Linked DNA regions of Saccharicrinis fermentans DSM 9555 = JCM 21142. The protein of the gene in region 2 interacts with the protein of the main gene of each other region in a pairwise test. Links are inferred from orthologs where the notes say so. Each region holds a gene or a part of one and is shown on either strand. Other genes may lie near its edges.

The links.
Region 1: the proteins of ftsZ (region 2) and CYTFE_RS0115665 interact in binary tests that used the Escherichia coli proteins (3 or more experiments, as listed by UniProt). The link is inferred for Saccharicrinis fermentans DSM 9555 = JCM 21142 from one-to-one orthologs.

The regions. Positions count from the first base shown.
Region 1 is NZ_KI912107.1:3,847,768-3,858,131, forward strand. What follows is about bases 4,419-7,213. They hold CYTFE_RS0115665 (rod shape-determining protein), read right to left. Parts: upstream 6,430-7,213; coding sequence 5,407-6,429; downstream 4,419-5,406. Other genes in these bases: mreC (rod shape-determining protein MreC), read right to left, coding at 4,419-5,206; purH (bifunctional phosphoribosylaminoimidazolecarboxamide formyltransferase/IMP cyclohydrolase), read right to left, coding at 6,445-7,213. Also shown: CYTFE_RS0115640 (KamA family radical SAM protein), read right to left, coding at 1-60; rod shape-determining protein RodA, read right to left, coding at 602-2,020; mrdA (penicillin-binding protein 2), read right to left, coding at 2,007-3,851; rod shape-determining protein MreD, read right to left, coding at 3,864-4,382; more of mreC, read right to left, coding at 4,379-4,418; more of purH, read right to left, coding at 7,214-8,034; CYTFE_RS0115675 (ABC transporter permease), read left to right, coding at 8,245-9,498; pfkA (6-phosphofructokinase), read right to left, coding at 9,750-10,364. UniProt on the Escherichia coli protein: Forms membrane-associated dynamic filaments that are essential for cell shape determination. Acts by regulating cell wall synthesis and cell elongation, and thus cell shape.
Region 2 is NZ_KI912107.1:3,637,608-3,648,003, forward strand. Bases 7,237-10,063 are described here. They hold ftsZ (cell division protein FtsZ), read right to left. Parts: upstream 9,485-10,063; coding sequence 7,988-9,484; downstream 7,237-7,987. Other genes in these bases: CYTFE_RS0114790 (GatB/YqeY domain-containing protein), read right to left, coding at 7,507-7,953; ftsA (cell division protein FtsA), read right to left, coding at 9,595-10,063. Also shown: CYTFE_RS28860 (cellulase family glycosylhydrolase), read right to left, coding at 284-3,211; CYTFE_RS0114785 (ligand-binding sensor domain-containing protein), read right to left, coding at 3,434-6,529; more of ftsA, read right to left, coding at 10,064-10,396. UniProt on the Escherichia coli protein: Essential cell division protein that forms a contractile ring structure (Z ring) at the future cell division site. The regulation of the ring assembly controls the timing and the location of cell division.

The DNA.
Region 1 (10,364 bases), 210 kb from region 2 along the record:
CAATCTTTCGATTTGCGGAATACTTTTAAAATTATGCAATGCGTAAGTTTGATACCTCATTGTCACACAGTTTTTATTAGTTTCTAATCTCTCAACACAAACTCAAAATGCCCAAAAAATTGCGATAATCCATCTGTCCCTTTCAATTGGAAAGAGTAAATCTATTCATGCATTTATAATTTTCATTTGCTGCATGTAACTCCCAAGAAAATTTATTATTCACCAAATATGTTCAACGGCGTTCTTAAATACGATGTATTTCACTCACCAGTATAAAAAATTGAATTATTAAATTTCACATGCTCGTTTCATACCATAAAAATAAGATGTCTCTACACCCCAAAAGACAGATTATACTAAAAATACGAAAATTATACGGATTTGGCAATCATCCAACTTTCAATTGATACAAAAGGTAACTATCAGTATTAAAGATAGTTATGGGCGTTCGTTTTAAATCGGTGACAAAAATAGCAAAAATATGTAAGAAATTACATACTACACTTCCTAAATTAGCATGACAATTGGCAGTAACACATGTCCTATACACCACAAACAGTCACTGGCAGTGCCATTACAAATAAATGAACACTACGGTCTATTACCTGATAAGTTCAGCTCTATTCGTATCTAATTTTAAGAATATAAACAACAAAGTAGTAAAGCCCCACAACGAAGACCCGCCATAGCTAAAAAAGGGCAGCGGTATACCAATAACAGGAGCCAGGCCAATGGTCATACCAATATTAATGGTAAAATGATAAAAGAAAATAGAAGCCACACAATAGCCGTATATCCTACTAAAGGCAGAATGTTGTTTTTCAGCTAACAGGATTAAGCGCAAAATCAAAAACAAGAACAAGAACACCACGGCAAAAGTTCCCATATACCCCCATTCTTCGCCCACAGTACAAAAAATAAAATCGGTACTCTGTTCCGGCACAAAGTCAAACTTAGTTTGCGTACCTTGTAAATATCCTTTACCTGTAAGTCCACCAGAACCGATGGCAATTTTCGATTGATTAACGTTGTAACCTGCACCCAAGGGATCATCTTTAAAGCCCAGCAGCACATATACTCTATTTCGTTGGTATTCCGTCAGCACATCATTCACAAAATAATCAGCAGAAAAAGTTGCACCAACGGCGCCCCACATAAAAATAACGACAGGAACTATCCATTTAATTTTTTTTGCAAAACTTCTCAACAGCAGGTAAACGGTAAAAGCCACTATTCCGAACAAAGCGAACAGATCCCAGCGCAAGGTCAAGCCAGCTATATAAAACACCGTTAACAACAACAAGAATCCGCCTCCTACAAATAACAAACCTTTCAAGGCCATTTTCTTATCTATTTGAAAAAACAGAAACACCCACACACCCAAAACAATCAGTGTCAACAAAATAATATTAGGATAAACCAGCGTCAGCACAGAAGCGACTGCAGCAATAAGTCCAAACACCAATATATTACCCGATAAGCCTTCACGATAAAACGGCAATACGAAGATAAAGAAGACCAAAGCCGAACCAGTATCATTTTGCAGGAAGATACAAAGCACAGGCAATGCCCACAACCCCAATATTTTTAAAAGCTCCTTGGTTTTTCCAAACGAAAACTCATGACGTCCCATTATTCTGGATAAAGTAAGGGCCGTAGCAATCTTGGCCAATTCGGCTGGTTGAAACCTAAGGGGCCCAATCTCAAACCACGATTTGGCACCATTGATTTCTTTTCCCACAAAAATAACCGTAAACAATAGAAAAATCGACAGACCATATAAGAAGTAGGAGAACGCCACATAAAACTTACTATCCGTCATAAAGATGATCCAAATAATAATCATGGATAGGGCAATCCAGATCAATTGCTTGGCATATTCCTTACCCGGATCAAAGAATACCGGATTCTCTGGATTGTAGTTAGCGGCATAAATATTAAACCAACCATATGCCACAAGTACAATGTAGATAAGAATGGTTACCCAATCCGCTTTTTTATCATAATTATTTCTCATCATGAATCAAATCTCCTTCTAACATTCGTTGTTCTGTCCACTTACGGGATGGATCTATTTCCTTGTTCAGGTACTTTTCCACCATCAAACTAGCGATAGGGGCGGCCCATCTGGCTCCAAAACCGCCATTCTCTACATATACAGCTATGGCAATTTTAGGGTTCTCTTTAGGTGCAAAAGCAATAAACACGGAATGATCTTCGCCATGAGGATTCTGTGCCGTTCCTGTTTTTCCACAAATACTAATGCCCGGAATCCTGGCTATGGTAGCCGTACTACCCGGCCCACCCCATACGGCCATCTCCATTCCTTCAATAACCGGCTCAAAATGCACTGTATCTATACCGGTATTTCGGATTGTTCTAAACTTAGCAGCTATGGTATCATTTTCAATATCCTTCACCACATGGGGGGTATAAAAAGTTCCCCTATTGGCTAAAGTTGCAGCCATATTGGCCATCTGCAAAGGAGTTGTCAAAAGCTCTCCCTGTCCAATTGCCAAAGACACCACCGTTAAAGAAGACCAACTTTTATTATAATACTTATCATAGTATTTGCTATTAGGTACAAACCCACGAATTTCGTTTGCCACATCAGCTCCCAAGCGGTAACCAAAGCCAAATTTAACCAGGTAATTCTTCCAGAGCTCAAACCCTTCTTGCACAGAGGCATTTTTAGGATTATCGAGGATATCCCGAAAAACATGGCAATAATAGGCATTACAAGAGTGAGATATTGAATTTTTCAGATCCAGCGGACTAGTATGGTGGTGACAGCCCAAATGAAACCTACCCACAGTATAGCCCATATGACATTCAAAAGTAGTCTGAGGAGTGATCACTCCTTCCTGCAGACCGATCAGTGCATTAATCGTTTTAAAAGTAGAACCGGGAGGATACCACCCCATGATAGTTCTATTGAAAAGAGGCTTGAGCGTATCCATACTTAAACCAGAGAAATGACTGGCTCGTTTTTTACCCACCAACAAAGAAGGGTCGTAACTAGGAGCCGAGACCATAGAGAGCAACTCACCGGTTTGGGGTTCTATTGCCACAATAGCTCCTATTTTATTATTCATCAGCTTTTCTCCATATTCTTGCAATTCGATATCAATGGTCAACTTAATATCTTTACCGGCCACAGCTGGAATATCATAGGCACCATCTCTGAATGCCCCTTTTTCTCGGCCATGCACATCTACCAGCACATATTTATAGCCTTTTTCACCCCTGAGGTATTTCTCATAGGTAGATTCAATTCCACTTATACCATGATAATCACCGCGTATATAATAATCATCCCGTTCTATATCCTGCGGACCTACCTCCCCCACATAACCCAGAATATGAGCTGCATTGGGATACTCATACTTACGTAAAGTTCTGCGTTGCACAAAGAAACCATCAAACTTATAAAGTTTCTCTTGCAGATAGCCATATTGTTTAGCCGACAGCTGTTTATAAAAGATGGAAGGTTTTATCCAGGATATCTTTTTATTTTTTAGCTTACTTCTCATATCATGAAACAAAGCTCTGAGATCCTCCATTTCAATCTCCAACGCCCTACAGAAGTCCAGTGAATCAATAGGCTTAAGTTCTCGGGGCACAACCATCAGGTCATAATCAGCCTGGTTCGAAACAACCAGTTTTCCATTTCTATCATAAATTAAACCACGAGCTGGAAAGTTAATGATCTCCCGTCGGGTATTACTTTCTGCCGAGAACTTATAGGAAGGATCATATACCTGAAGAATAAATAGCTTAATGACAAAGGTAACACCAATGAACAAAAAGATAAGGGCAATAACTATGGTTCTTCTACTTAAATTTTCCACGTTACAATTCCTTTAAATTCTTCGTTTTTTTTGATACGTAAACAACAGGGTAACCCCCATTATTATAAGTGTGAACAACGTACTTCCTGCTGTTTTAACCATGATCGTCACAAAATTTTCTATGGAAAAAGATTCCACTACAAAATAAAAAAGGTGATGAATAAAAACCAAAATAGCAGCATACTTAAAAAACCAACCAAAACCATAATACGAAGGCAAAGGGAGCGTTCCGGGTTCATAATTCTCTCGTGGTGCAAAGCGCACTAATATAAAGGGTCGTAAAAAGGCCATAAACAACGACGCAGCCATATGCATCCCCATGGTATTAGAGAAGACATCAATACTCAAACCCAATAAGCCGGCCAGCATCAACAATAACCACCCTGGAGTTTCAAAGGGCAGTGTCAAAATAAAAATAACATATAAATAAGGATTCAAATAACCCGAGAATTCCATCTTGTTCAGGATAAGAACCTGAAGCAACACAAAAAACAAAAAGTTAAATATATATCTTGGTATCAGACTAATCATAATTTTGTATCCTCCTCCAATTGCTGTTGTTGTTCCTGAAGAATATTCTCCACCACTTCCACATAACTCAGTTTAGCAAAATCGGTACTCAACTTCACTTTAATTTTATAAAAACTCTCACCATCCGGATGTAACACTTCATCCACGGTACCAATCAGGATACCCTCAGGAAAAGTGGAAGAATAACCACTTGTAATCACCTGATCTCCCAAACTCACATTGGCATGTTCCGGAATCTCGTCCAATGTAGCAAACAATATAGATTTGGTATCCCAACTAACCGAACCAAAAAAATCAGAGCCTTTGAGCTTTGCAGACACTTTGAGCCGAGGGTTAAGAACCGATAGTGCCGTACTGTAATGATCGTTACATTTTATAACGATACCAACGATACCTCTATTACACAACACGCCCATATCTGGTTTAATACCATCCTTAGTACCCTTATTCAAGGTCACATAATTAAAATGCTTTCGAACAGTATTATTCACTACTTTACATGCTCTATATTTATATTGGTGCATGGAGGCGCTATCACCTACCATTGAAAAGTAATCATTGGACTGCCTAAAAGAAGTTGGCATTTGACTACGTAAAAAAGCATTTTCATTTGACAGTTCTTGGTTAATCTCTTTAAGGGCAAAATACTGTTCCACATTATCTACCTTTTCAAAAAGACCTCCAGCTATTCGAGATGAGGAACTCAAGTACAAAGCACGTTGATTCTGATTATACGAAACAACAAGAACAAAAGCGACAAACTCCAGTAGTATAAAAAGAAATGTAAAATGATGCTTTAGTATAAACCTTAAAAAATTTCTCATTCAGTTGTAATATTTTCCGATTTTTAAGGCAATTGCTTGCTTTTAATTATTTGCTACGATTTAAGTCCGATAAAGTTAGTTTTTTTTGTTAATAAGCATATTGAATTACCCCAATAAAATCCTATTTATTGTATGAAAATACAAAACCCGGTTCGAAAATTCCATTCCAAACCGGGTTATACTATACTTTTATAAAAAACTTATCTCATCAAGAATGAGAATTTATGTCTATTCTTCAGGGCAATTCCTGTTCCTCTGGCAACAGCATGCAGCGGATTTTCAGAAATATGGAATGGGATATTAATTTTATCCGTCAACCTTTTATCCAAACCTCTCAATAAGGCACCTCCACCAGCTAAGTAGATTCCATTATTCACAATGTCAGAATACAGTTCAGGAGGTGTTTGCTCCAGCGCACTCAAGATGGCCGTCTCAATTTTTGAGATAGATTTCTCCAGGCAATGGGAGATTTCCTGATACGACACAGGTACCTCAATGGGCAATGCAGTCATCTGGTTAGGCCCCTGAACAATATAGTCCGTTGGAGGCTCTTCCAATTCCGGCAAAGCAGATCCCACATGAATTTTAATCTCTTCGGCCGTTCTTTCACCCACTTTAATATTATGCTGACGACGCATATACTCCATGATATCGGCGGTTAGGTCGTCCCCGGCAATGCGTATAGACTTATTGGTTACAATTCCTCCCAAGGAGATAACTGCAATTTCGGTTGTACCACCACCTATATCTACCACCATATTACCCTGTGGCGCTTCCACATCAAGTCCAATACCCAAAGCAGCTGCCATCGGCTCATAAATCATATAAACCTCACGGCCACCGGCGTGTTCACCAGAGTCCCTTACCGCCCGGATCTCCACCTCTGTACTTCCCGAAGGAATACAAATAACCATGGTTAAGGAGGGGGCAAATAAGCGGGAAGATGTATTAATCAATTTTATCATCCCTCTAATCATCTGCTCAGCAGCATTAAAGTCGGCAATCACTCCATCTCGTAAAGGTCTGATAGTATATATATTATCATGTGTTTTACCATGCATCTGGCGCGCCTTCTCACCGATCGCCATTAACTTGTCAGTTCTGCGGTCAAGTGCTACTATTGAAGGTTCATCCACCACAATTTTATCATTGTGAATGATGATTGTATTGGCCGTACCAAGATCCATGGCAAGCTCCTGAGATAAAAAAGAAAAGAATCCCATTGGGTTTGGATTTATTTAATGTTTAAAATGACGTTTTCCTGTGAATAGCATCGCTATTCCAAATTCATTACATGCTTCAATGACTTCCTCATCCCTGATACTACCTCCAGGCTCCACGATATATTTAACGTTGTATTCATTAGCCGCTTCTATGCTATCGCGAAATGGGAAAAATGCATCAGATATCACTACTGAGTTTTCTATTTTAACACCTTCCTTCAAGTTAAAGCGAGGTATGGTTAGGTGACGCAAACTATCCAAACGGTTAGGCTGCCCCATCCCTGCTCCTGTCAACCAAAAAGAACCATCTTCGTCTTCGGTAACAATAGCAATTGCATTACTCTTCAAGTGCTTACATGCGGTAATACCAAACTTAGCCAGTTCCATTTTAGTAGCATCAAAGGCCAGTTTCGTTACATTTTTAAAATCAGTATCCACACCTTCATCTTCATCCTGAACCAGAATACCTCCACTCACAGAGCGAATCAGTTTTTCTCCAGTCACTTCATTTTTGATAGGTGTCTGCAACAGGCGCAGGTTCTTTTTCTTTGCAAAGACTTCCAATGCCTCGCCGGTGAACTCAGGCGCAATAATAATTTCAACAAATCGTTTTGAGAACCACTGAGCGATTGCCCCTGTCACTGTTCCGGTGAAACAAATAATACCACCAAAAGCACTGATTGGGTCACCTGCCCATGCCAACTCCAAAGACTTGGTAATGTCATGGGTTACAGCCAGACCACAAGGGTTAAGGTGTTTCACCACTGCAACAGCCTGCTTATGCTCAATATTACTTACGGAGTGATAAGCATCGCTGGCAGCTTTCCATGCAGCATCTGCATCAAGCATGTTATTATACGACAGCGCCTTTCCTTGTAATACCTTGGCATTGGCAAGCGAAGCGCCCTCTTTTGTATTATTATATTTATAAACAGTAGCTTTCTGATGAGGGTTTTCTCCATACCGAAGAACTTCACCATCGTTCAAGCTAATACGTTCCATATCTTCGGCATCGGGATTAAAGTAATTAAAGATGGCCGAATCGTAATGCGAAGAGACTGCAAAGGCTGCCCCTGCAAAAGCTTTTCGTTCCTCAAGCGTTGTAACGCCATCATTTTCTTTTAATACTTTAGCCAACATGTCATACTGTGCTTTTGATGGCACTATTACAACATCTTTAAAATTTTTGGCTGCGGCCCTTATCAGTGAAATACCACCTATATCAATTTTTTCGATGATATCCTGTTCTGCTGCTCCCGATGCAACAGTAGCTTCAAACGGATACAAATCAACAATAATCAAATCCAACTCTGGAATATCAAATTCATTGAGTTGATTTTTATCTGAATCATTATCTCTACGAGCTAAAATACCTCCAAAAACTTTTGGGTGCAAAGTCTTCACCCTTCCACCCAAAATAGATGGATACCCTGTAATATCTTCAACTGCGGTTACTTCAACACCTAAATCTTCGATAAAAGTTTTAGTACCACCGGTACTGTATAATTGAACACCAAGCTTATCCAACGTTTGAATGATTTCGTCTAATCCATCTTTATGAAAAACAGAAATAAGCGCTGATTTTATTCTTTTTGAGCTACTCATTTTTTAAATATTATACGATATTGAAAATTTTTAATGTTGAATCGAAGCATTTTTCAAGTAGAAACTATAGATACGTCTTCTTTATATGTTTTGTTACACAAATAAATACGTAAAAATGCTTCACTTCGGGCAAAATTAAGAAAATAAGCACATTTATCAAGGTAGTAATTAATTTTCTTGATAGTTTTATGGTGAATAAGAAAAGGTGATATGATAATCGTATTTAAATTTATAAAGGAGAGCTTACTTTTTGCATGGAATGCACTCACTTCAAACAAGCTTAGAACAATTCTAACTTTAAGTGGGGTTACCATTGGCATATTCTCCATCATTTCGGTATTTACTTTAATAGATTATCTGGAAAGTCGCATCCGGGATAGCATTCAATCACTGGGCGACAATGTGGTTTACGTGCAAAAATGGCCATGGACACCTCCGGAAGGCGAAACAGAATACCCATGGTGGCGTTATATGAACCGTCCCTTGCCCACACTCAATGAGCAAAAGGTGATTGAGCGTCATTCGCAACTGGCCGCTTCTTCCACATTTGCCATATCGGCACAAAAGAAAATAATTTTTGAAGCTAATTCCTTCGACAAGGTCCAAGTTCTTGGAGTAAGCAATAGCTTTGATCAAAACTGGAATTTTGAGATCAGCCGCGGACGCTATTTCACCTCTTTTGAATCCAGTAAAGGAAGTAACATTACAATTATTGGTGCTGATATTGCAGATGAACTATTCCAGGACACAGATCCCATTGGCAAGCGGATAAAGATGGCGGGCAGGCAGTTAACGGTAGTGGGTGTCATCCTTAGACAAGGAAAAGACATCTTTGGCAATAGCCTAGACACCAACATTATCATACCCATACAGTATGCCAAAAATATTTTTAACATACGCAGTGAGCGCGTTCAACCATTTATTGTAGTCAAGGCCAAAGAGAGGGTTAACACAGAAGACTTAATGAGTGAATTGGAAGGTATATTGCGGGCCGAGAGAAAAATAAAACCCCAGCAGGGCAATACCTTTGCCCTCAATCGAATGAGCATTATCCAAAAACAATTTGACGACTTATTTGGCATATTAAATATCGCGGGTGGTTTTATTGGATTCTTTGCCATATTAGTGGGGGGATTTGGAATTGCCAATATCATGTTTGTATCGGTAAAAGAACGAACACGTATCATAGGGATTCAAAAAGCCTTGGGTGCCAAACGAAGATTTATCTTATGGCAGTTTCTATTTGAAAGCATCTTTCTCAGTCTCCTGGGAGGAACCACAGGCCTGGCCCTAATCTTTATCATCATACAGATAGCCAACTCTCTCTTTGACTTAAGCATACCACTCACTTTTTGGAATATCTTTCGCGCTTTGTTTATATCCATATTCCTGGGCATTATATCCGGATATATACCATCCAATAGCGCCAGTAAATTAAATCCGGTGGACGCCATCAACAATTGATTATATACAAGAAACCTTCTGGCGACAAGCCTGTGTCTCCGGAAGATTTCTTATGTAGTCTTTCCAAGAAAACTCCAAATACTGCGTTATTCTCATTTTTGAAACAGTCATTTACAATCAGTAAACTCCTTGGTTTCAAAAATATCGAAAGCCTTGTCTTTGAAGCTTTCTTATCAAAGACAAAAAATAGTAGTTTTCTTGCAGCCACTATGTATTTATAGAACACAAAGATCCGCAATATATTTTCCGGATTAGATGGACAATATACTAGTCAACTCCACCAAAGAAGGGTTCAGTTTCTTTTTATTTTTCAAGGCCTGATTAAAAGGAATATGGGTAATTTCTTTATTCACCAATCCAATCATAATACTTTTTTGGTCATCAACCAGTGCTTCAATGGCCGAAACCCCCATACGACTTGCAGTCACTCTATCAAAGGCCGTTGGTGATCCTCCACGCTGTATATGTCCCAGGATGGTAACGCGGGTATCATAATCGGGATATTCCTTCTGCACCCTTTCGGCCACATGAATAGCACCTCCGCTAATTTTCTCTCCTTCTGCCACCAAAACAATGCTACTGCTCTTATCCTTATTAAATCCCTTTTCTAAAAAGGTATACAACTGTTTAAAATCGGTATCTATCTCAGGAACCAAAATAGCCTCTGCTCCTGAGGCAATACCACTACGAAGCGCCAAAAAACCAGCATCACGCCCCATCACCTCAATAAAAAAGAGTCGGCTATGTGCACTGGCTGTATCCCTAATTTTATCCACGGCTTGAACAACCGTATTCAAAGCTGTATCATAACCAATGGTATAATCCGTGCCAAAAAGATCATTATCAATGGTTCCAGGAATACCAAC
Region 2 (10,396 bases):
TTGAGTAAATTATTAGACGCAAGAACGGTCTCAGATATAAATACTTATATACCAAATGCTATCTTGAAGTGCTGTGAATTATGATTAGATTATTAACGAATAACCATTACTTTATTAATTCTATTTCTGGATGAATTATGATGGCTTTTGAATTAGTATTGGATAGACTTTCGTTTTTTTTGTTTGTGATGTTTTATACATAGCCCCGAAGGGCTATGCTAAACAAAACACAAATAAAATACTGAAAGTGTGATCAATACCGAGTTGTTGTCAATAGTTGCAATTATTGATTAGATTTGATATAGAGTTTCTTTGCTTCAGACATTCCATTTGGTTTTTTAAGTACAATAATGTATCCACCTGAATTTAAGTGTTTGATAGAAAAGCTTTCTTGCCCATTTTTAGTAACCCTTCTATTAAAAACAACTTGTCCTCGCATATTTATGACACTTATTGTGCTACCTTTTTCAACACTTCCTACAGTTATATAATCACTGGCTGGATTAGGGAATATAACAAGCTGTGATGAAGCTGATTTAATTGGTGTGTTGCTTATCGAAGCTGATTTTAAACAAGGTGCAGTGTCACTGTTACTAAAATAAATAGTAAATACTCCTGTTTTTTGAGCCATTACAAAGTTATCTCCATCGGTAGTCACCCAGTATTCACCGTCAAGGCCAGTTATATTGGTGTTTGATAGAGATATTGATGGATTTGCTGATGAGAAATTTTGTATGCTCAACGGAATTAAGTTGTTGTACCAACCAGGTTCTCCATTATTTGTGCTTATTGAGAATTGCCATAACCCATTGTTATTTAAGTCCCAATTGATCGTAAAATTAGTAATATTATCTAAATTTGGACCTGTACCCAATACATATATGTTATTGTAAGATTTATTAATTGATGCAAGAGGTGTAGCTAACGGAGTATTAAATGCACATGCGTTGAAAGTGGTATCTTGGGTAAATATTGCGGTCACATATTTATCTGTATCCATAATAATGTTAATGGTATCTGATAGGGAATTGCTATCGCCAGACCAACGATTGAAATGATAGTTAGTATCTGGAATTGCTATAAGTTTTACGATAGTACCTTGTGGGTAAGAGTTACTTGCCGGACTGGAGTTTACTACTCCCATTCCGTTTGTGTTAATATTTAGTAGATACGTGATAACGTTATTGGCATTAACAATTACAAGGCATGAGTCTTTTATGTTTGTAGCAGAAGAGTAGGCTGTAATAACAGTCTCTCCTTGGCTTAAGGCAGTTACTGTACCGTTAAGATCTATAGAGGCTACAGACTCGTTACTTGATACCCAACGAATAGTTTTATCAGTAGCTTCTTGAGGAGAAATGGTTGCTGTTATGGTTCTGGTTTGCTGAGTTTCAATGTTGATCAAGGAATCACTTAAAGTTAGATTTGTAACAGGTACTTCTTCCACACTAACCTGTGAGAATGTTAATTTACTAAAGTTAAAGTCGCCTGCATCTATATATATCCTCATTACTTGTATTCCGGCATTTAAACGAATGTTTTTAAATACAATATTGGCGTAAGTCCCCCAGCTTCCAGAAGATCCTACATTCAGAAGGCCAGTTTTGTCAACTTCATCAAATTCTAAGTGAAATTTGCCTCCGCCTGGTTCTGATGCATAACGCATTTCGAGATCGTAGGTTCCTGATTGTATAACGTTAACAGTATATTCTAACCATTCTTCGGTTTCTACATATCCTATGTTACCAACTCCATCTCCTCCTTCAGTATCAACTCCTTCTTCAGTGCGAATACCTCCAACACCCTTATTTACCATATCAGCATCATGGTAAGCTATGCCTTCACCTCCAGTATCAAAATTAACAGCTAATACTGTACCGGGTATACTTGCAGGTGACAAAACATTAGGGTATGGATCCTGAATAATTTCGGTTACAACATTGATTACCACGTTTGTAGATGTATTTTGGGCAGATTCGTTGTCAGTAATAACAGCGTTAATATTATATTGTGCGGCTGTATTGGGAACCCATGTTAACGTATAAGGTGCCTGCGAACTAACTCCAATACTTGAGTTGTTTGCATAAAAAGTTACATGATCAATTGTCCCATCTCTATCAATCGCCGTAGTAGTTATTAAAATGCTGTCGCCAATTTCGTAGTAGCTATTTGTTTTAGGTGATTCAATGTTAATTACCGGAGCTATGTTACCTCCGGTATTAGCCCATGCGTCAGCGGGACTAAGAAGTTTTTGTTTTATATATGTTCCAGAAGTACTTGTGTTGTTCCAATTAGAATTGCAAGCTCCGGTAGTTAATGCTGCAGATATTTCATCTTTGTCAGAAAAACTCCAGTTGCACCAGCTTATTTTGTTTTCTTCCATGAAACTCATCCACTTATCGCATTCCTCTATGTAGGGGCCTCCATCTCCACTTGCTTGGCTAGTGCCAAACTCGGTAACAAAAATAGGTAGGCCTGCATTGATAGCATTCATTGCTTTGTCTCTTAACCACGATAGGTGAGTGCCAGCGTAAAAATGTAATGAATACATAATATTGTCGCCCTGTATGGGTGATTCTGCTGCTATATCAACATCCTGACACCAATTAGGGGTGCCTACAATTATTATTGTATTAGGATCATTTGCTCTAATAATAGGTATGATTTCGTTGGCATATTCCTTAACTCTGGACCATTCTATGCCATTGGGTTCGTTGCAAATTTCGTAAATAACATGTTCTTTACCACTGTGCTTTTTACTCATATAGTCCCAAAAATCTTTTGCTATAGCAAGATTAGTATTGGGATCTCCAGGTGTTAATATATGCCAATCAATTAAACAATATATTCCATGTTGCTCACAAATATCTACCATATAATCTATCCATTGTTTCCAATAGTCTGGATTGGTGGTATAGCCGTTTTCTTCAACATACATTGCTAACCTAAAAATATCAATACCCCAGTCGGTAGTTAGAGTGTTAATACTATTAAAGTTATAGCATTTCCCGAACCATTGTGGCCCATGTGAACTCATGCCTCGGAGTTGAACAGGCGTACCATTTGCATTAACCATATTTACTCCGGAAACACTCAGTTTTCCGTTGGCCACAACAGGCGTTTGTGCATTAGAATAACCTAAGGAAAGTAGAACAACAATAATAATACTGAAGCTTGATTTAATGATTTTTAAGTTGTAGTTGTGTTTCATAATAATTGGTTTAATAAAGTTACTATGCGATGTTGTTGTAACTTTTTTGCATAAAAACCTAAGTCTATTTCATGCAATATCTAAAGACAAATATAAACCTAAAGTATTGTAAGAAAGTTATGTAATACTACGACAATACTACGACAATCGTTTTTTTTAGTGAGACAAAACTGCGACAAAAGGTATGGCCTGATATTTTACCATAATAAAAAAGGGGTATATTTAAATACTGGCTATAAAACTGTTTAATTTTATTTCAGAGGCTAAATTTAATTTTTTACGTAAACGTGATCTGGACTTTTCAACTCCCCGATGAGATATATTCATCAGAGAAGCAATTTCTTTCGTTGACAAATCAAGTTTTAAATAAGCACAAAGTCTCAAATATGAGTGGGAAAGTTCAGGGTATTTTTCTTTGAGACGTTTAATAAAGTCTTTATGTACATTATTAAAATGTTCTTCAAATCTGCCCCAATCTTCTTCTACTTTGAATTCCGAATCTATTGTTTTGATTAATTCTTTCAAATTTTCTTTTAAGGCAGGATCATCAGCCTCTTTACAAAATGTACTTATCTTATTTTTTACCTGAGTCATCCGCTCATTTTTATGTGTTAAGAGCACCGTAGTTGATATTAACTGTGCACTTTTGTAGTCCATTTCGTTTTTCTCGTATTGTTTTTGAGCATCATTTATTTTATCATTTAAAGAAATTTGTTGTTTCTCTGCCTCTTGTTTTTTTATAGTGTATTTATATTGTAGTATATCCCTTTCTTTTTTTAATATTTTAAGCCTTAGTAAATACAGGTAGTTCAATAACGCTATCAGAGATATTAAGGCAATTAGCTTAAACCAAATTGTTTCGTAAAAAGGTGGAAGGACAATAATTGTTAGATTACGGATAGGATGTTCTATGGAATTGTCCACAACTCTAATTTGGAAAGTATAAGTTCCAGCTTTTAAGTTTGTATATGTTACGGAATTCTTTTTTTTATTATTATTCCATATATCCGAAAACCCAAGAAGCCTATATTCATATTCAACTTTATCATTATAAGCATAAGAAAGAGAACTGTAATTAATAGTAATCAGGTTTTCTTTTTTTAATAGTTCTACAGTATCGGTATAGGTTATAGATTTGTTTAATAAAACTCTGTTATTAATCGTATCTTTTATACCGATTGATCTATTCTGAATTTTGAAATCGGTTAATATAGTTGGTATTTGTATGGTATCTGCCTTTATGTCTTTGGGTTTAAAGTAGCTTAAACCAGCAATTGAACCAAAATATAGTTTACCATCATGCGAACTAGTAAAACTTCCATTAACAAAAGAGTTAGAAAGTAGCCCATCAGTAATATTGTAGTTTACAAAAGAGGTATCCTTTAATCCAAATTTTGATAGACCGTTATTTGTACTTAACCATAAATACCTATTGTGCGTATTTATTATTGCGTTAATAGTGTTGCTTGGTAAACCATCCTCTACAGAGTAGTGTGTAAAATTATCTGTTTTTCTGTTGTACTTGTTCAGTCCGGCCTCTGTACCAATCCAAATTTGTTTGTCATCATCCTGATTGATGGAATAAATAATATCTCCTGATATTGAACCAGAATCATTTTCATTATATAAATAGTGGCGGAATGTTTTGTTTATGGGGTCGTATGTGTTTAATCCATATGTTGTTCCAATCCATATGTAACCTAATTCATCTTCAAAAATTGTTCTAACCCAATCTAGGCTTAATGAATTATTCAGGTTGCTGGTGTCTTTTTTAAGTATTTGTAATGTCTTATCTTTTAGGTTAACAATGTTCACACCTCCTCCATTAGTTCCAATCCATAACTTGTCTAACCTATCTTGCATAAAGCATCGAATATCGTTATTGCTAAGTTTTAATTTAGGATATAATGTATTAAAGCTTTTTATACTCTGGTCATTAGGGTTATATATGTAAATGCCCTGTAGGTATGAACCAAGCCAGATATTAGAGTTTTTGTCCTGATAAAGAGCAAGTATATTTTTAGGAAATTTATCGCTAATAATATTATTGGAATTTGCATTATTAGCATTGTATAAAACGCCATTTTTGATAAAGTTAAGGCCTCCTCCATCCGTTCCAATCCATATATTGTGGTCATTGTCCTCTAGTAAAGATGTAACAACAGAATGACTTAGGGAGTTGTTGCTTAGAGGGGTGTTGTTTAGATTGGTGAAGCATTTTTTATTTCGAGCTAAACTAATACCTCCGTTAAAATGACCTAACCATAGATTTTGTTCCCTATCTCTGAATATACAACGGATAACATTATTACTAACTGATTTGGTGTTAGTGCCATAGTTTTTATATGCTTCATTTTCTTTTGTTGCATAGTTATATTTAATTAAACCATCACCATCTGTCCCTATGTATAAATATTTTTCACTACTTACTAAGTCAAATATCCTTTGGGGACTAGCTTGATTAGCATTAGAACTAAAAAAGGGTTCTAGAGTTAAGTCGCGGGTACATACTTTTAGCAATCCTTGATTATAAGTTGCCACTAATATGTAATCTTTTTTAAAAGCTATAATGTTTCTTATTTCAGAATTAGCGCAGAATGATTTGATTTTAATATTGTTATTGTTCGGGTCAAAAACAAATAAACCTTTATCTAAAGTTCCTAACCAAATCCTTTCTTTTTCATCAATATGTATAGCAGAAACTCTGAGACCAATTTTATCACAACAATCAAGAGGGAGCACTTCTTTTTGAGTATACGTATTGGTATTGAAACAACGTAAGCCTCCACCATCAGTACCAATCAACAAAGTACTATCATTTTGCTGGTAAATTTCGATTACATGTACTCTTTCTTGCATTGGTAAGTTAGGTAGATAAAAATGCTGAAAGGTTTCGGTCATTTCATCATATAACTCAAGCGACACTTTACCTCCTAACCATAATTTGCCTTTATTATCAATGTGTAATTTTAATACCTGATTGTTTCTGATTGAATTAGAATCGAGTTTATTGTACTTAAATGTTTTAAACTGATTATTGTTATAATAAGAAACTCCATCATCAGTAGCAATCCATATGTTACCTAGTTTATCTTGAGTTATATCATTAATAGTGTTGTGAGGCAGACCGTCATGAAGACTTAAATGATTAAATGAAATGGGCCTGATTTGCGTATGTATGTCACTTAATACAAAAAAAAGTAGAGCTAATGTGAGTAGTTTACTAATTATCATAACAAAAGTGTATGTAATAATATAATGAATTGTTGCGTTTCTACTATATTCTAATGCATGAAATAAGTTACATAAATCTAACATTTATTTTGTTAAAATATTGTATTTTTTTTAGTATAATTTTTATTCAAAAGATTTATACCAATCTCAAGCAACCGATAAATCTTCAATATATTATGAGTTCATACTAAATATAAGATTGCCCATAGCTATGATAAAATTATATCTATCATATTAAGTTGATATTGCTATTAGGTTTTAACATATAACTGAGATAATATAAATTTGACGCAAACTTTGCGATGAGTAAGTAGTTAATGATAATTACCGATGACATTGGTGAATTTTAAATAGTCTTTGCAAGAAAACTCCAGCAACTGGGTTGTTTTTTTTGAAACAGTTTCCGAACCAAGTTCAAAAAAGATGGGTGTCAGCTGAAATTAAAATCCACTGAGAGTATGGCCTATGCTTGGAGTCGAAACAGAATTGAGGAACGAAATCATGAATGCCTTAAAGCATATACGTATATTATGAATAATGGGAGATTGGGCTATTGCCCAATTGTAACACAGTGTAAATCGCCAACAAAATAAAATTAAACAGATTGTTGGCAAAGTCCAATATTAGAGACTACCATCTCGATAAAAAGACTTCAGAAACACCGCTATATTACTTTAGCTTCCATGCACAATGGAATAACTTCTTCTTTACCTGCAAATGATAATTCACAAGTGGCTCCGTGGAGCTTCGATTCTCCATGATGTAGAGATCCGCCGTATATGCACGAATAAATTAAATTAGTATTTAATTTATGAAGAGGAATAAAGAAATTTTGTATTTAGTGGCTGCAAGAAAAGGACTGTTTTTTCAGTCTTTGATAAGAAAGCTTCAAAGACAAGGCTTTCGATATTTTTGAAACCAAGGAGTTTACTGATTGTAAATGACTGTTTCAAAAATGAGAATAACGCAGTATTTGGAGTTTTCTTACAAAGACTATTTAATAAAAAACGCAAACCTCAACTGAGATCTGCGTTTATATTCGAAATTATTATAGCGTCAAACTATGCTTGAAGCACCTTTTTAACCATGTCGGCTATTTCTTTACCGTCGGCCTTACCTCCCAGTTCTTTGGAAGCCATACCCATTACTTTACCCATCTCCTTCATGGAAGTAGCACCTGACTTTTCTACGATAGCCTTCACCAGTTTTTCCAGTTCAGCTCCAGTAATCTGTTCAGGCAAAAATTGAGCAATTACTTCAGCCTCTGCCAATTCTTTTTCAGCCAGGTCTTCACGTCCTTGTTCCACATAGATAGCCGCAGCATCTTTACGTTGCTTCACCATTTTTTGCATTATCTTCAATCCGGCCTCATCGGTCACATCTTCGCTTGAAGCAGTATTAGCTTCGATCAATTCTTTTTTAATTCCGCGCAAAGCCTCTAATGTAATCTTATCTTTGGCTTTCATAGCGGTTTTAATACCTTGCGTTATTTGCTCAAGTAATGTCATTGTTTATATATTTTAATATTTACGGTATCCTTGATTAATCCACATTGTCATGCAAATATGGATTATCTCGTACAATCTTGGTCTTACCATCCTTACCCTCTGAAATTGTAAAACGAGATACTTTATATCGAGAATCATCTTCCACCGAGGCATCTAGCTGTTTTGATTTTTTACGTTTGTAGGCAGGAACATTTTCAATACGTTCAATATACCTGTCATCTTCCATATCCTCCGGCGAAATAGAAAATCTTTCTCCCACCCCAGTAGATATTCGACCCTGGCTGTAGCCCAGTGGCATATCCATTTCACTTTCCTCTACCACTTTCTTTTGTACGGTATCTTTATAAAAAAGATGAATACGATCATCCTTTGCTTTTTCAATGGCGTCAAAGTCAATAACCCTAGAAGCGCCCTCCTCCGGTTCATCCTGATTCAGGTCCTGAGGCTCATCGTCCACAAACTCCAACACCTCCTCATCCTTACCAATCTTTGCCTCCTCGTCATCCAAAGCAAAACGTTGAACTTTCGGTTCATTTCTTTGCGAAAACTCAGCAATATTTTTGGTATTAAAGCCCGTAGCAATAATGGTGACACTTACATTATCTTCCAGATTTTTATCAGATCCGGTTCCCCAAATAATAGAAGCACTCATACCAACCGTCTCTTGCACAAAATCAGTCACCTCACCCACTTCATCCATGGTTATCTCTTCCACGCCCGATGTAATATTCAATAATATATTCTGTGCTCCACGAATATCATTGCTATTAAGCAGTGGTGATTCCAAGGCTTGCTGAATAGCCAACAAGGCTCTGTTTTCGCCTGCAGCCGACGAACTCCCCATGATAGCCACTCCACTATCCTTCATCACTGTTTCCACATCAGCAAAGTCGACGTTTATATAACCGTGTACAGTAATAATTTCTGCTATCCCTCTAGCAGCAGTAGATAGTACATCATCGGCTTTGGAGAAAGCATTGGATAATTTCAGGTCACCATACATCTCGCGCAGCTTCTCATTATTGATAACCAACAACGAATCCACATTCTTCTCCATCTCAGCAATACCATCCAAAGCCTGATTGATCCGCAATTTGCCTTCAAATTTAAATGGTATGGTAACAATACCAACGGTAAGTATACCCATATCTCTAGCCGCTTTAGCTATTATGGGAGCAGCACCTGTTCCTGTTCCTCCCCCCATACCTGCGGTGATAAATACCATTTTAGTATTATCCTGCAATACTTTTTCAACCTCTCCAATATTCTCTATGGCAGCCTGCTTTCCTTTCTCTGGCTTATTACCAGCTCCACGCCCCTCTGTAAGCGACTCCCCAAGCTGTATTTTAATAGGCACAGGACTATTTTCCAATGCTTGCTCATCAGTGTTACACACCATAAAGTTCACATCTTTAATACCCTGATTGAACATGTGATTTACCGCATTGCTGCCACCACCTCCAACTCCAATAACTTTAATAATACAATCACGGTTTTGAGGTATATCGAAATTCATTAACTCCTCACTCATGTTGTTGCTTTTTAAATATCCCGCCGCAAAAAGGCAGGGAGACATAATTACAAGATAAATAATATGCACAGGTCTGCGCCATTAGCCACATGCCAACAGCAGCACCCTATTTACATTTCCACATCCTTCTCATCAAATATACCTGCAATGGTTTTCTTAAAACTACCAAACAGGTCACCTGTTGTATATTCAGGCTTTTCTCTACGTTTTTTCTCTTTTCGAGGCTGCGAAGCCGCTTTTTTTGTCATCGCCTCATCCTCCTGTAAATCATCATCAAACAACTTCTGTTCGACCACTTTTTTTATTGGATTATCCATAGCACTCAACAACAGTCCAATACTGGTTGAATAGATGGGCTTGCTTACTTCATCAATTTGACTATCCACCAGATACTTATTGGGGATACCTATACGTACCTCCAGTCCTGTACGGAACTTAACCAATTGAGGCAAATTTTTCAATAAAGCACCCCCTCCGGTAATCACAATACCAGCACCCAGCTTATCATAAAGCTTAGAACACTCTATCTGATACATCACGTAGTCTACAATCTCTTCCATCCGAGCCTGAATAATATAGGCCAGTGACTTAAAAGATATCTCTTTAGGTTCCCATCCTTCAATACCAGGTATGGTAACCACCATATCTTCACGTTCCAAATCTCCCAAAGCAGATCCAAACTGAGTCTTCAATGACTCTGCTTGTTTTTGCAACACAGCACAACCTTCTTTCACATCGGAGGTCACCACATTACCTCCAAAGGGAATAACAGCTGTATGCTGGATCACGCCGTCATAAAACACGGCCACATCAGTGGTTCCTCCACCTATATCTACCAGCACCACCCCTGCTTCTTTTTCTTCAGCAGTAAGCACCGAACGTGCCGAAGCCATCGGCTCCAGTATCAAATCA